3 regions of the Sphaerisporangium krabiense genome follow, and region 1 is predicted to be linked to each of the others. Evidence: predicted binding sites of a transcription regulator. Region 1 holds the regulator's gene; each other region holds the start of a gene.
What was found. The regulator LexA, encoded in region 1, represses DNA repair genes until DNA is damaged. The targets are predictions, from matches to a motif close to TCGAACANNTGTTCGA.
Positions count from the first base shown of each region.

Region 2: recA (recombinase RecA) is a predicted target of LexA. The motif match lies at 2,234-2,249, and genes of this name have one in related genera.
Region 3: BJ981_RS35330 (Rv2578c family radical SAM protein) is a predicted target of LexA. The motif match lies at 3,077-3,092, and genes of this name have one in related genera.

Region 1 covers NZ_JACHBR010000002.1:142,784-147,426, reverse strand. Annotated here, with positions in the region: gene BJ981_RS28750 (vitamin B12-dependent ribonucleotide reductase) at 1-1,058, opposite strand, end outside; gene nrdR (transcriptional regulator NrdR) at 1,206-1,667, opposite strand; gene lexA (transcriptional repressor LexA) at 2,337-3,050, shown strand; gene leuS (leucine--tRNA ligase) at 3,182-4,643, opposite strand, start outside.
Region 2 covers NZ_JACHBR010000001.1:4,973,333-4,977,975, reverse strand. Annotated here, with positions in the region: gene recA (recombinase RecA) at 968-2,122, opposite strand; gene BJ981_RS21950 (DUF3046 domain-containing protein) at 2,298-2,492, opposite strand; gene BJ981_RS21945 (VOC family protein) at 2,557-3,045, opposite strand; gene BJ981_RS21940 (ATP-dependent helicase) at 3,181-4,643, shown strand, end outside.
Region 3 covers NZ_JACHBR010000003.1:82,296-86,938, forward strand. Annotated here, with positions in the region: gene BJ981_RS39540 (S41 family peptidase) at 1-1,500, opposite strand, end outside; gene BJ981_RS35325 (hypothetical protein) at 1,772-1,909, opposite strand; gene BJ981_RS35330 (Rv2578c family radical SAM protein) at 2,027-3,067, opposite strand; gene BJ981_RS35335 (DUF3040 domain-containing protein) at 3,205-3,483, shown strand; gene BJ981_RS35340 (penicillin-binding transpeptidase domain-containing protein) at 3,510-4,643, opposite strand, start outside.

The DNA.
Region 1 (4,643 bases):
TCCGGGCAGGTGTGCCAGTCGTTGATGGTGTCGTCGTACTGCACGCCGGGGTCGGCGCACTCCCACGCCGCCTGGGCCATCTTGCGGAACAGCGCCTTGGCGTCGACCCGCTCGATGACCTCGCCGCTCAGCCGGGCGCGCAGCCCGAAGCCCTCGCCCGCCTCCACGGCGCGCATGAACTCGTCGGAGACGCGCACGGAGTTGTTGGCGTTCTGGTACTGGACGGACACGATGTCCTTGCCGCCGAGGTCCATGTCGAAGCCGGCGTCGCGCAGGGCGCGGATCTTGTCCTCTTCGCGGGCCTTGGTCTCGATGAACTCCTCGATGTCGGGGTGGTCGACGTCGAGGACGACCATCTTGGCCGCCCGGCGGGTGGCGCCGCCCGACTTGATGGTGCCCGCGGAGGCGTCGGCGCCGCGCATGAACGACACCGGGCCGCTGGCGGTGCCTCCGCTGGACAGGAGCTCTTTGCTGGAGCGGATGCGCGAGAGGTTGACCCCCGACCCGGACCCGCCCTTGAAGATGATGCCCTCCTCCTTGTACCACTCGAGGATGGACTCCATCTGGTCGTCCACGGCGAGGATGAAGCACGCCGAGACCTGCTGGGGGGAGGCGGTGCCGACGTTGAACCAGACCGGCGAGTTGAAGCTGAAGATCTGGTGGATCAGCGCGTGCTTCAGCTCGTGGTCGAAGATCTCGGCGTCCTCTTCGGAGGCGAAGTAGCCGTTCTCGCGGCCGGTGCGGGTGTAGACGCCCACGACCCGGTCGACGAGCTGGCGCAGGCCGGTCTCGCGCTGCGGGGTGCCCACGGCCCCGCGGAAGTACTTCGTGGTGACGATGTTGGCGGCGTTGACCGACCAGAAGTCGGGGAACTCGACGTCCCGCTGCTCGAAGTTGATCGAGCCGTCCCGCCAGTTGGTCATGACGACGTCGCGGCGCTCCCAGCGCACCTGGTCGTACGGGTGCACGCCGGGCGTGGTGTGGATGCGCCTGATCTTCAGGCCCTTGGAGGCCCGCTTGCCCCCGCGCCCCACTGAGCCGCTCACCGTCTCCGTCATGATCTTTCCCCTTCCGGGACCCCGTGGAGCCCTAATGTCGGAACACATCCGCGCGCCGCGCACATCCCCCGGCGCCGGCGCCCGGCGAGATCCTCGGCGTCCGACGGCCTCCGGACTCCCCGGGCGTGTTGGTCGTGTCTGAAGTGTTCAGTCTTGGTCCGCGCCCCGGGAGGCGCGCAGTTGCTCGATCTCTTCCTCGAAGTCGGCGAGGGTCTCGAAGCCGCGGTAGACGGAGGCGAACCGCAGGTAGGCCACCTCGTCGAGCTCGCGGAGCGGCCCGAGGATCGCCAGCCCGACCTGGTGGGAGGCGATCTCGGCCGAGCCCGTCGCGCGGATGCTCTCCTCGACGCGCTGCCCGAGCTGCGCCAGGGAGTCCTCGCCGACGGGACGGCCCTGGCAGGCGCGGCGCACGCCGGCGATGACCTTGTCCCGGGAGAACGCCTCGGTCACGCCGCTGCGTTTGCTCACCATCAGCAACACCGTCTCCTGGGTGGTGAACCGGCGCCCGCATTGTGAACACGTGCGGCGCCGCCTGATCGCCGCGCCGTCCTCGGTCGACCGGCTGTCGATCACCCTGGTGTCTGGATGACGACAGAATGGGCAATGCACGTGTCGCCTCCGTTTTCTCGCGATTCCCACCGGCCACCCCGGCCGGACCCTCGTGAATGCGGCCTCCCCGGGTCGACCCCGAGGAAAGTCCGCCCCATGTTTCCGTATTCGCCCCACGCTCGCGGGCCCATTCCGGATTAACCGAAATAGGCATGCGCGCGCACTGTGGGTGCCCACAGTGCGCCGACGGAAACACAACCTATGGGTTACCGACAACGGTGTAAGTACTAGATGTTGTGGTCCAACCGTAGGAGTGCCGCACCATGAACGCAAGTCGGCGGCACCCCGGATCGCGAACCCCCCGCCGATCAGGGGGAACGACCCCCGCACCGGCGTGTCGCAGCCGCGCGGCGCCGCCGACTCCCCCTCCGGGCCCGGAGCACCGGAGAGGGGGACGCATCAGACCGAGATCGCTCAAGTGATCGACTTTCCCGCCTCACCCGCGTAAGATCGCGAAAGTCGAACACGATATCGATCGAACTCCCGTACGATGTCATGCGCCGACCGGCGACCACGTTCGGATTATCTCGAACAGTTGTTTGATGACGATCTTGAACGGCGTTATTGTCGCTGTGTGCGACATCGGGAACACGGACGGGCGGCCGGCCGGGCGGGCATGGCGTTGATGTGGCGGCGCGTCCGGGGACGCCCGGCGAGGAGGAGTTGACTATGAACGAGCAAGACGAGAGCGGCGCGGTCGTCACCGACCTCGCGGTGCGCAGGCGTGACTCCTTGGGCCTCACCCCGAGGCAGCGCAAGATCCTTGAGGTGATCCGCGATTCGGTGCAGCAGCGCGGCTATCCGCCGTCGATGCGCGAGATCGGCGAGGCGGTCCAGCTGACCAGCACCTCCAGTGTGTCCCACCAGCTCACGGCGTTGCAGCGCAAGGGCTACCTCCGCCGTGACCCGCACCGTCCGCGCGCGCTGGAGGTCCGCCTGCCCGGCGAGCCCGCGCTCTGGGTCGACCCGGTCGGCCCGGGCGAGGAGGAGCCTTTGGTGACCCGCCCCACGGCCGCGTTCGTGCCGCTGGTGGGCCGCATCGCCGCCGGCGGCCCCATCCTGGCCGAGGAGCGCGTCGAGGACGTCTTCGCGCTGCCCAAGCAGCTCGTCGGCGAGGGCACGCTGTTCCTGCTCCAGGTCTCAGGCGACTCCATGATCGACGCCGCGATCGCCGACGGCGACTGGGTGGTCGTGCGCCAGCAGCCGGTGGCCGACAACGGTGACATCGTCGCGGCCATGATCGACGGCGAGGCCACCGTGAAGACCTTCAAGCGCAAGGACGGCCACGTCTGGCTGGTGCCGCACAACGCCAACTACGACCCGATCCCCGGCGACGAGGCCACCGTCCTCGGCAAGGTGACCGCGGTCCTGCGCAAGCTCTGACCGAGCCGGGCGAGCGGCGCCGCACCGGCCGCTCCCCCGCGCCCACCGCCCGGGCGCGACGAAGCCCATGACACCGCCTGAGCGTCCCCGCGGGGAACGCTCAGGCGGTTTCGCATGCCGCCCGGCGGGGCTCAGGGGACGATGTTGACCAGCTTGGGCACCCGCACGATCACCTTGCGCGGCGTCCCGGACAGGTACGGCCGCACCTTCTCGGAGGCCAGAGCCAGCTCCTCCAGCGCGGACTCCGAGATGGACGGCGAGACCTCCAGGCGGTCCCGCACCTTGCCCGCCACCTGCACGACGCAGGTGACCGACTCCTGGACCAGCAGCGCCGGGTCGGCGGCGGGCCAGCCCGCCCGCGCGATCGTCGGGCCGTGGCCGAGACGCTCCCAGCCCTCCTCGGCGGCGTACGGGGCGACCAGCGACAGCATGACGGCCAGCGCCTCCGCGGCCTCCCGCACGGCGGGGTCGGCGGCGCCGGGGCCGGCGTCGATGGCCTTGCGCGCCGCGGAGGTCAGCTCCATCATGCGGGCCACGGCCACGTTGAAGCGGGAGGACTCGACCAGGCGGGTGACCTCGTCGACCGTCCGGTGGGTGACCTTGCGCAGTTCCAGGTCGCCGGAGGCGGGGTCGGCGCCGGCCGGGGAGGCCGCGCCCGCCTCGGCCATGACGCGGAACGCCCGGGCCAGGAACTTCTGCGACGCGGCCGGGGAGAGGTCGGCCCAGTCGATGTCGTCCTCGGGCGGGCCGGCGAAGACCATGGTCAGCCGGACGGCGTCCACGCCGAAGGCGTCGATCTGCTCGCCGAGGTCGACGCCGTTGCCCAGGGACTTGGACATCGCCTTGCCCTGGTTGATGACCTGCCCCTGGTTGAGCAGGCGCAGGAACGGCTCGGGGAAGTCGACCATGCCCATGTCGTGCAGGACCTTGGTGAAGAACCGCGCGTACAGCAGGTGGAGCACGGCGTGCTCCACGCCGCCGACGTACTGGTCCACCGGGCCCCAGCGCCGGACGCGCTCCACGTCGAAGGGGCCGTCCTCGTAGCCGGGCGAGCAGTACCGCAGGAAGTACCACGAGGAGTCGACGAAGGTGTCCATCGTGTCGGTGTCGCGCCGGGCGGGCCCGCCGCACTTGGGGCAGTCCACCTCGACCCAGTCGGTGGCCCCGGCCAGCGGCGAGACGCCCTTCGGCGCCAGGGCCTCGCCGCGCAGGTCGGGCAGCGTGACCGGCAACTGGTCGTCGGGGACGGGGACCTCGCCGCAGTCGGGGCAGTGGATGATCGGGATGGGCGTGCCCCAGAAGCGCTGGCGCGACAGCAGCCAGTCGCGCAGCCGGTAGTTGACGGCGGCGGCGCCCGTGCCGCGCTCCTGGAGGATCTGGACGATGCGGGCGATGGCCTCGGCCTTGGACAGGCCGTCCAGGGGACCGGAGTTGACCAGGCTGCCCTCGCCCGGGGTGGCGGCGCCGGTCTCGGCGGGGTCGGGCAGGCCGGTCTCGACGACGACCCGCACGGGCAGGCCGAACTTCCGGGCGAAGTCCAGGTCGCGCTGGTCGTGGGCGGGCACGGCCATGATCGCGCCGTGGCCGTAGTCG
Region 2 (4,643 bases), on a different contig from region 1:
AGATGGGGCCGTAGGCGATACGTCCGTCAGGGGCGGGTCCGTGAGCGGGATGTCCGTCAGGGGTGGGTTTGTGGGCTGTGGTGTCGAGCTTTGGGAGGGCTGTGGTGTTTCTGCGGGGGTGGAGCGGTGAGCGGCGGGTCGCCATGGGGCGGCTTCCGGGTCCCGGCGGAAGAACTCGTGTGTGCGACGAGGCTCTTGTGGTTCCCAGGCCGGGACGTCCCGGGACTTGGCCCGCCCCCCACGAGACCGCGCACGCGCGGAAGACCCCTCGCCTGGCCCAGAAGATTCCTGCCTCGACCGTCCATGCCCCGCAGACCGCCGAGACTCCCCGAGTCGGTCTTGGACCTGCGGATCAGTGGACCGGCCGGACCTCTCGAACCGCTGGAAGGGACCAACGCGTCCCGAGCTCTCGAAGCGGCTTGGCGGGGCGGATCGGTCAGAATGCCTGGCCCGCTCTGCGGAGTCGTTCCAGGTGGGCTCACTAAACTCGTCCGCGCGGGCAGGACGTCCGCGCCCGGGGAGATCATCACCATGTGGATCAGGCCCGTGGAGGTCGCCGCCACGGGAGCCGATGGGACGGTCGGGCTTGCCGGAGCGCGAAGAGTCCTCGGCATGCCAGGACTCTGTGGACTCCTCAGAAGGCCACGACTCTGTGGAGTGCTCAGAAGGCCACGACTCCACAGAGCGCCGGGACTGCCTGGAGCGCGACTCCCTAGAGCGCCAGGACTCCTCAGAAGGCCAGCCCCCTGTGGAAGTCCCGGAACTCTCAGAAGGCCACGCCCCCTCAGAGGCTCCGACCCCTCCGGAAGGCTCCGGCTCATCGGAAGGCTCCGGCTCATCGGAAGGCTCTGCCTCGTCGGAAGGCCAGGGTCCTCTGGGTGGGGCGGGGTCCTCGATCCAGGCTCCCCAGTCCCCTGGTCTCAGGTGGCCAGGGGACTCGTCGTTCGCAGGCATGGGGTCGGCTCGATCAGACGTCACCCGGCTTGGGGGCCTTGGCGCCACGGCCGGGGGAGGCCGGGCCCGCCGTGGCGCCTGCGGTGGCGCGGGCGGCAGCGGGCGCGGCGGCACGTGCGGAAGCGGGCGGAGCGACGGGCGGCACCACGGGAGCCTCGGCCGGGGTGTCGAGACGCGGGCCGACGCCGAGCTTCTCCTTGATCTTCTTTTCGATCTCGTTGGCGATGTCGGGGTTGTTCTTCAGGAAGTTGCGGGCGTTCTCCTTGCCCTGCCCGAGCTGGTCGCCCTCGTAGGTGTACCAGGCGCCGGCCTTGCGGACGAAGCCGTGCTCGACGCCCATGTCGATCAGGCCGCCCTCACGGGAGATGCCGATGCCGTACAGGATGTCGAAGTCGGCCTGGCGGAAGGGCGGGGCCATCTTGTTCTTGACGACCTTGACGCGGGTGCGGTTGCCGACGGGCTCGGTGCCGTCCTTCAGCGTCTCGATGCGGCGGACGTCCAGCCGGACGGAGGCGTAGAACTTCAGCGCCTTGCCGCCCGTCGTGGTCTCGGGCGAGCCGAACATGACGCCGATCTTCTCGCGGAGCTGGTTGATGAAGATGGCGGTGGTGCCGGTGTTGTTGAGCGCTCCGGCGACCTTGCGCAGGGCCTGGGACATCAGGCGGGCCTGCAGGCCGACGTGGCTGTCGCCCATCTCGCCCTCGATCTCGGCCTTGGGCACGAGGGCCGCGACCGAGTCGATGACCAGCAGGTCGATGGCGCCCGAGCGGATCAGCATGTCGGCGATCTCCAGCGCCTGCTCACCGGTGTCGGGCTGGGAGACCAGCAGCGCGTCGGTGTCGACGCCGAGCTTCCTGGCGTACTCGGGGTCGAGGGCGTGCTCGGCGTCGATGAAGGCGGCGATGCCGCCGGCCCGCTGGGCGTTCGCGACGGCGTGGAGCGAGACGGTGGTCTTACCGCTGGACTCAGGGCCGTAGATCTCGACGATGCGGCCGCGGGGGTAGCCGCCGATGCCGAGCGCGACGTCGAGGGCGATGGCCCCGGTGGGGATCACCTCGATGGGGGCTCGTGCGTCATCGCCGAGGCGCATGACAGAGCCCTTGCCGAACTGCCGCTCGATCTGAGCGAGAGCAGTCTCAAGGGCCTTCTCGCGGTCGTTGGCTGCCATGGAGTGCCCCCTGGAGGGTGTGTCGAAGTCGTTTCCGTCGCTGGCAAGCTACGGGGTGCCACCGACATTTTCGCGGAGCGGGCCCACGGACGTCGGCTTGTTTCAATATAGCCGAACGATTGTTCGATCTCAGCCGGACGCGGCGAAGCTCCCGTGCCAGGTCGCGCGAGGGTGATCAGCGAAGACGGGAGTCCACCTCGGTCACGCCGCACACGGCGCGCCAGACTTCTTTGGCCGAGATGCCGTCGTCCAGGGCCTGGATCACCGTACGGCCCCCGAGCTCGGCGATCACGTAGTCACGCGCCCAGGACTCGGCGTATCTCTCACCGAAGTGGCGGTTCATCCGGTTCCAGAAGTCCGTCAAGCGCATGGTTTCCAGTATGGTCCCCGCTCCGGGCGGGCCGGCCACCAACGCACCCGCGCGAGCGCCGCGCTCACAGGACGCGGGCGCCGTACATCTCTCCGAGAGGATCGGCCAGTAGTTCCAGCCGGGCCCCGTCGGGGTCGCGGAAGTAGATGGAGGCGTCGCTCTCCAGCTGGTACGGGACGGCGGCGGCGTCCAGCTTGCCGCGAAGCCTCTCCCAGGTGCCGCGCTCCACGGAGATCGCGATGTGATGCAGGCCGCCGAGCACCTCCTTGTACGGCTCCAGGTCGAGCCCGGGGAGGTCGAAGAAGGCGAGCAGGTTGCCGTTGCCGATGTCGAAGAAGAAGTGGCTCGACCCTTTGTAGTCCCGGTTCTCGAAGATCTCGGTCAGCGGGAACTCCAGCAGGTCCTGGTAGAAGGCGACGGTGCGCTCGACGTCGGAGCAGATGAGCGCGAAGTGGTGCAGGCCGCGCGCGCTGCTCTCGGGCCGCCGCGCTCGGAGGTGCTGGTCGCGGATCCGGTTCCGGGTCGCCTCGATGGCCGCGTAGTCGATGTCCATATTCCAGGTGACGGCCGGGCGGCGGTGGATGTCAAGGTTCGCTGATATTCGACTGCGCAAACAATCCGTGGCAGTGGCCGCCACCAGGTCAGGGGCACGCGCGGTTTTGTCGGTGGCAGGTTGCATGATGAAGCGGTGACCGGATCCGCGCTCGACCACTTCAGCCAGGTGACCAGGCAATGGTTCACCGGCGCCTTCGCCGCGCCCACGACCGCGCAAGAGGGCGCGTGGCAGGCGATCGCCCGGGGCGAGAACACTCTGGTGGTGGCTCCGACCGGCTCGGGCAAGACCCTGGCCGCCTTCCTCTGGTCCCTCGACCGTCTGGCCGCCGAGCGCGTCACGGCCCCGCCGTCCGGCGAGCCCTCGGGCAAAGGACGCGAGCGCCACTGCCGGGTCGTCTACGTCTCGCCGTTGAAGGCGCTCGCGGTCGACATCGAGCGCAACCTGCGAGCCCCGCTCGCCGGGCTCAAGCAGACCGCCCGCCGCATGGGCCTGCCCGTGCCCGAGATCTCGGTGGCGGTGCGCTCGGGCGACACCTCCGCCGAGGATCGCCGCCGCTTCGCCGCCCACCCCGCCGACATCCTGATCACCACGCCCGAGTCGCTCTACCTGATCCTCACGAGCCAGGCGCGCGAGGCGCTGCGCGGCGTCGAGACGGTCATCGTCGACGAGGTCCACGCGGTGGCGGCCACCAAGCGCGGCGCCCACCTCGCGCTCACGCTCGAACGGCTCGACTCCCTGCTGGCCGCGCCCGCGCAGCGGGTCGGCCTCTCCGCCACCGTGCGCCCGGTGAGCGAGGTCGCGACGTTCCTGGGCGGCGCCCGGCCGACGACGGTCGTGCAGCCGCCGTCGGAGAAGGTCATCGACATCGACGTGGTCGTGCCGGTCGAGGACATGACCGAGCTCGACCCCGCGCCGCGCGGGCCGTCCGGCGGGGACGGCTCCGAGGGTCTCTGGGAGCCGGAGCCCGCGCCCCGGCGCTCCATCTGGCCCCATGTGGAGGAACACCTGCTCGGCCTGATCGGCTCCCACCGTTCGACGATCGTGTTCGCCAACTCCCGGCGCCTCGCCGAGCGGCTGTGCGCCCGGCTCAACGAGCTGGCCTACGAGCGCGCCGAGGCGGCGGGCCCCGAGGGCCCGCCGCCTCCCGCCGGGAGCGTCCCCCCGGCCCTGTCCCCGCCCGCGCTGATGATGGCGCAGGCCGGGTCGTCCGGCGGCGCCTCCGCCGAGATCGTCCGCGCCCACCACGGCTCGGTGTCCAAGGAGGAGCGCGCCCAGATCGAGGAGGCTCTGAAGTCGGGCCGCCTGCCCGCCGTGGTCGCGACCTCCAGCCTGGAGCTGGGCATCGACATGGGCGCGGTCGACCTGGTCGCCTGCGTCGAGGCGCCGCCCAGCGTGGCCAGCGGCCTCCAGCGCATCGGCCGCGCGGGACACCAGGTCGGCGCGGTGTCCAAGGGCGTCATCTTCCCGAAGTACCGCGGCGATCTGGTGCAGACCGCCGTCGTGGCCGAGCGCATGAAGGCCGGTCAGATCGAAGAGATGCGCTACCCGCGCAACCCGCTGGACGTCCTGGCCCAGCAGATCGTCGCGATGTGCGC
Region 3 (4,643 bases), on a different contig from region 1:
CGCGTACGGGCGGGTGCCCAGGGGGAAGCCCAGGTCGAACTGCAGCTCGTCGAAGACGGGGTTGAAGACCCGTTCGCCGATGAAGTACAGGTAGCGGCCCTCGGGGTCGAAGGCGGGCCTGCGGTCGCGCAGCACCGGCCGGGTCGCCGCCCGCGACTCGCCGGTCGCCGTCTCGTACAGCCGGATCGCGGTGGTCTGCGCGGACTCCGGGCGGGTGTAGGCCAGCCAGTCGCCGTCGCGGGACCACACCGGGTCCTCGATGCGGCCGAAGCCGCTGCGGTCGGCGACGGTCATGACGGCCTCGCCGTCGGCGGGCAGGTCGACGATCAGCAGCTCGTTGCGGTGGTTGGCGATGGCGACGCGGTCGGCGCCGGGGCAGACGGCCAGGGAGATGGCGCGGCCGGTGTCCAGGTGGTCCAGCCGCCGGGCGGGGGTGGCGCCGTCGGCGCCGAGCACGACCAGCACCTCGCGGTCGCCCTCGTCGCTGGCGACGGCGACCAGCCGCTCGGCGTCGCGCAGCCAGGTCAGCAGGCGGTAGCGGACGCCGTCGGGCTCGCCGTGCTGGCGGACCGGGCCCTCCCAGCCGCCGAAGGAGTAGGCCTTGCCGCGCGTGGTGACGGCCAGGCCGCTGCCATCGGGGGAGAGGGTGGCGCTGTCGAGGTAGTGGGCGGCGGGGACGAACCGGCGGTTGCGCTGGGTGCGCGGGCTGCCCAGGCGGACCTCCACGCGGCGCGTCTCGCCCTCGGCCGCGTCCAGAACGTACAGCTCGGCGCCGGCGTGGTAGACCAGGCGCCGGCCGTCGCCGGTGAGGTTGCGGGCGTAGTAGTCGGCGTGGTCGGTGTGGCGGCGCAGGTCCCGGCCGCCGGGGGTGCAGGAGTAGACGTTGCCCACGCCCTCGTGGTCGGACAGGAAGTAGACGCGCCCGCCGATCCAGCAGGGGGAGGCCAGGTTCCCGGCCAGGGTGATGAGCCGGGCGAACTCACCGTCGCCGCCGGCGTCCACCCACAGGTCGCCGGCGGTGCCGCCGCGGTAGCGCTTCCAGCGCGCCGGGTCGGCGGTGTTGCGGCCGATGACCACGCCGCCGCCGGGGCCGTGGGAGATGGTGTTGGCCGGGCCGTAGGGCAGGCGTTCGGCGCGGCCGCCGGGGCGGATGCGGTGCAGCCATCGGCGGCGGCCGATGGGCTGGCCCTCGTCGCTGGCGTACAGCACGGCGCCGCCCGCGTCCCAGCCGGCGACGGTGCACACGGCGTCGTCGTAGGTCAGCCGGGTGGCCGCGCCGCCCTCCGCGGGCATGACGTAGACCTCTTCCGGGCCTTCCTCGCGGCCGACGTAGGCGATCTGGGAGCCGTCGGGGGAGAAGCGGGGATAGGCGGCCTCGGCGACCCCGGCGGTCAGGCGGAAGGCCCGCCCGCCGGTGGCGGGGACCATCCACAGATCGTCCTCTGCGGCGAAGACGATCTCATCGCCGAAGATCGTGGGGAAGCGCGCGTATGCCGACATCGATCCTCGCGTTCGGGGGGACGGGGGTATCCATGATCAGGCACCCGGGGCGCGCGCGTCGAGACGTGAACGCGTCCGTTCGCCGTCAATGAAAGCCGCGTACTTCGCAATACCTGTCATTCCAGGTCAGAGAGTAATACCCCCGGGCGACCGGCCGGGCGGGCGCGGTCACGCGACGGCTTCGCCCGAGCCCCGGCGGGCGCGAGCCGGGGGGTGGGGGCGGGCGCGCGGTCCCGGCCTCGGGTGGCGGCCGGGGCGGCGCCCGGGAGGGTCAGCGGGTCTCGTCGGCCCTGACCTCGCGCTTGTCCTCGTCCTCGCGTTTGTCCTGTCTGGTCTCGCGCGTGGCCTTGATGGACGCCTTCTTGGCCTTTCCGGTGGCCTTGGTGGACTTCTTCCGCGTACCGGCCATGGTTTCCCCCGTATGGCTGAGTCGCTATTGGCTGACAATGCGCCATATAGGCAGCATCGCCGCGTTAAATACCCATCACCGGAGTGAACCACCCATATGTGGATTCCGTTCGGGCCGTCAGAGCAGGGTCAGCTGCTCCGGCCCGGCGGAGGCGGCCGGCCCGCGCCGCTCGGGCGGGGCCCCGCGCGGGGAGGACGGCGACCGGCGGCCGAGCCCGCACGCCTCGGCCAGCTCACGGACCTGATGGACGACGCGCTGCTGGTAGGCCTTGGGAGCATAGGCGCCCCGGCCGTACAACTCCTGGTAGCGCGGCACCAGGCCGGGGTGCTCGCGGGCGAGCCAGGCCATGAACCACTCGCGCGCCCCCGGGCGCAGGTGCAGCACGATCGGGGTGACCTGCGTGGCCCCGGCCGCGGCGATGGCGCGCACCGCGCGGGCCAGCGCCGCGGGGGAGTCCGACAGGTAGGGCAGGATCGGCGCCATCAGCACCGAGCAGCGCAGCCCGCGGGCCGACAGCGTGGCGCAGACCTCCAGGCGGCGGGACGGGCGGGGCGTGCCCGGCTCGACCGCGCGCCACAGATCCTCGTCGGTGAAGCCCACCGACACCGCGGTGCCGACGTCGGTGACCTCGGCGGCCTCGGCCAGCAGCTCCAGGTCGCGCAGGATCAGCGCGCCCTTGGTGAGGACGGAGAAGGGATTGCGGAAGTCGCGCAGCGCGGCCAGGATGCCGGGCATCAGGCGGTAGCGGCCCTCGGCGCGCTGGTAGCAGTCGACGTTGGTGCCCATGGCGATCGGATGGCCGCCCCAGCGCGGCGCGGCCAGCTCGCGGCGGGCCAGCTCGGCCGCGTTCACCTTCACCACGACCTTGGAGTCGAAGTCGCGCCCGGAGTCCAGCTCGAGGTACTCGTGGCTGCGGCGGGCGAAGCAGTAGACGCAGGCGTGGGTGCAGCCGCGGTAGGGGTTGATCGTCCACTGGAAGGGGACGTGGCTGGCGGCCGGGACGCGGTTGATGATCGAGCGGGCCTGGACCTCGTAGAAGGTCATGCCGCGGAACTCGGGGGTGTCGAAGGTGGTCGCCACCGCGCCGCGGGGGATCAGCGGCACGGCGGCCGCCGCCGGCTCCGGCGGATCGGTCAGGCGCAAGTTGTCCCAGCGCATGCCCTTGATTAGAACAGGCATTCGAGCGAGATCGCAACTCGGTGAAACGCCGGGCAAAAAGCGGGCCACGGGACGGCTAAGGATCTTCATGATGGGGAGGATCGTGCTCACACCGCTTGCGTCGCCGGAGGTTCGGCATGGCCTGGTCGCAGGACGAGGAGCGCTTGCTCGCCCAGATCGAGAGTCATCTCACCGATGACGACCCCCGGCTGGCCGCCCGCCTGGAGTCGTTCAACGAGCGCGTCGTGCGCAAGGAGGCCGGTGACCGCAAGCGCGCCGCCCGCGCCGGCCGCCGGCGAAGAGGCCCGAGCAGGTCGACGATCATCATCCTGGTGAGCTGGATCCTGATCGCCACGCTCATCGCGACGTTGCTGATCATGGTGTTCCGCAACGAGGCGGCGGCCCTGCCGATGTGACGCCCGGCGCCGGCCGGGCGCCCCGGTCAGTGGCCCAGGCCGCGCAGGAAGCGTGCCGCCACCGGCGCGGCGACCTCCCCGCCCATCCCTCCGGCCTCCACCACCACGGCGAAGGCCACCTCGCCGCGGAACCCGATGAACCACGCGTGGGAGTCCAGCTTGGGCCCGGTGCCGAACTCGGCGGTGCCGGTCTTGCCGACGGTGCCCGCGGGCAGCCCCGCACGCTTGGCCGTCCCCTTGGTGACCACCGCGGCCATCATGTCGCGTAGTCGCCCGGCCACGCCCGGCGGCAGCGGCTGCGGCGCGGCCTTCTGCGGCAGCGCGGGCACCAGCGTGGGCGGCCGCCAGGAGCCGTCGGCCACCGCGGCGGCCACGGTGGCCATCACCAGCGGGCTGGCGGTGATGCGCCCCTGGCCGAAGGACTCGGCCGCCAGGTCGGCGAGGCCGGTCGGCGCGGGCATGCTGCCCCGGGCCGCCGGGACGCCGATGTTCAGCGGCTGGTTGAAGCCCAGGCGGCCGGCGATGCGCTCCAGCCCGCCCTCGCCCAGGTGGCGGGCCGCCAGCGGCGCGAAGGTGGTGTTGCAGGAGTGGGCGTAGGAGTCCAGGAAGGACAGCGAGCCGAACGCCTCGTGGTCGGAGTTGCGGATCTCCAGCCCGCCGACGTTGACCTTCTTGGGGCAGGTGACCTTCTGCCGCGGCGTGACGCCCGCGGCGATCAGCCCGGCCGCGGTGACGGTCTTGAACGTCGACCCGGGAGGGTAGCGGCCGTCGAGCGCGCGGTTGAAGCCCCCGCGGTTGTTCACCACGGCCAGGATCTCGCCGCTGGAGGGGCGGATCGCCACCAGCGAGGCGGGTTTGGGCAGGTCGCGCACCGCGGCGACCGCGGCCCGCTGTACCCGGGGGTCCAGGCTGGTGCGCACCGGCCGCCCCGGGGAGCCCTCGATCGTGGTCAGCGTCCGCAGGGCCTTCTTGGCGCCGTCGGTGACCACGACCTGCGTGGCGGGCGTCCCGGCGAGCTGATCCTGGAAGGTCTGCTGCAGCCCCGACCTGCCGATCGCGTCGCCTGGCCGGTAGGGCGCCCCGAGCTTGGCGACGTCCTTGGCGGTGGCCTTGTCCAGGTAGCCGACGAGCTGCTGCACCGAGCCGCCCGCGTCCGGCCC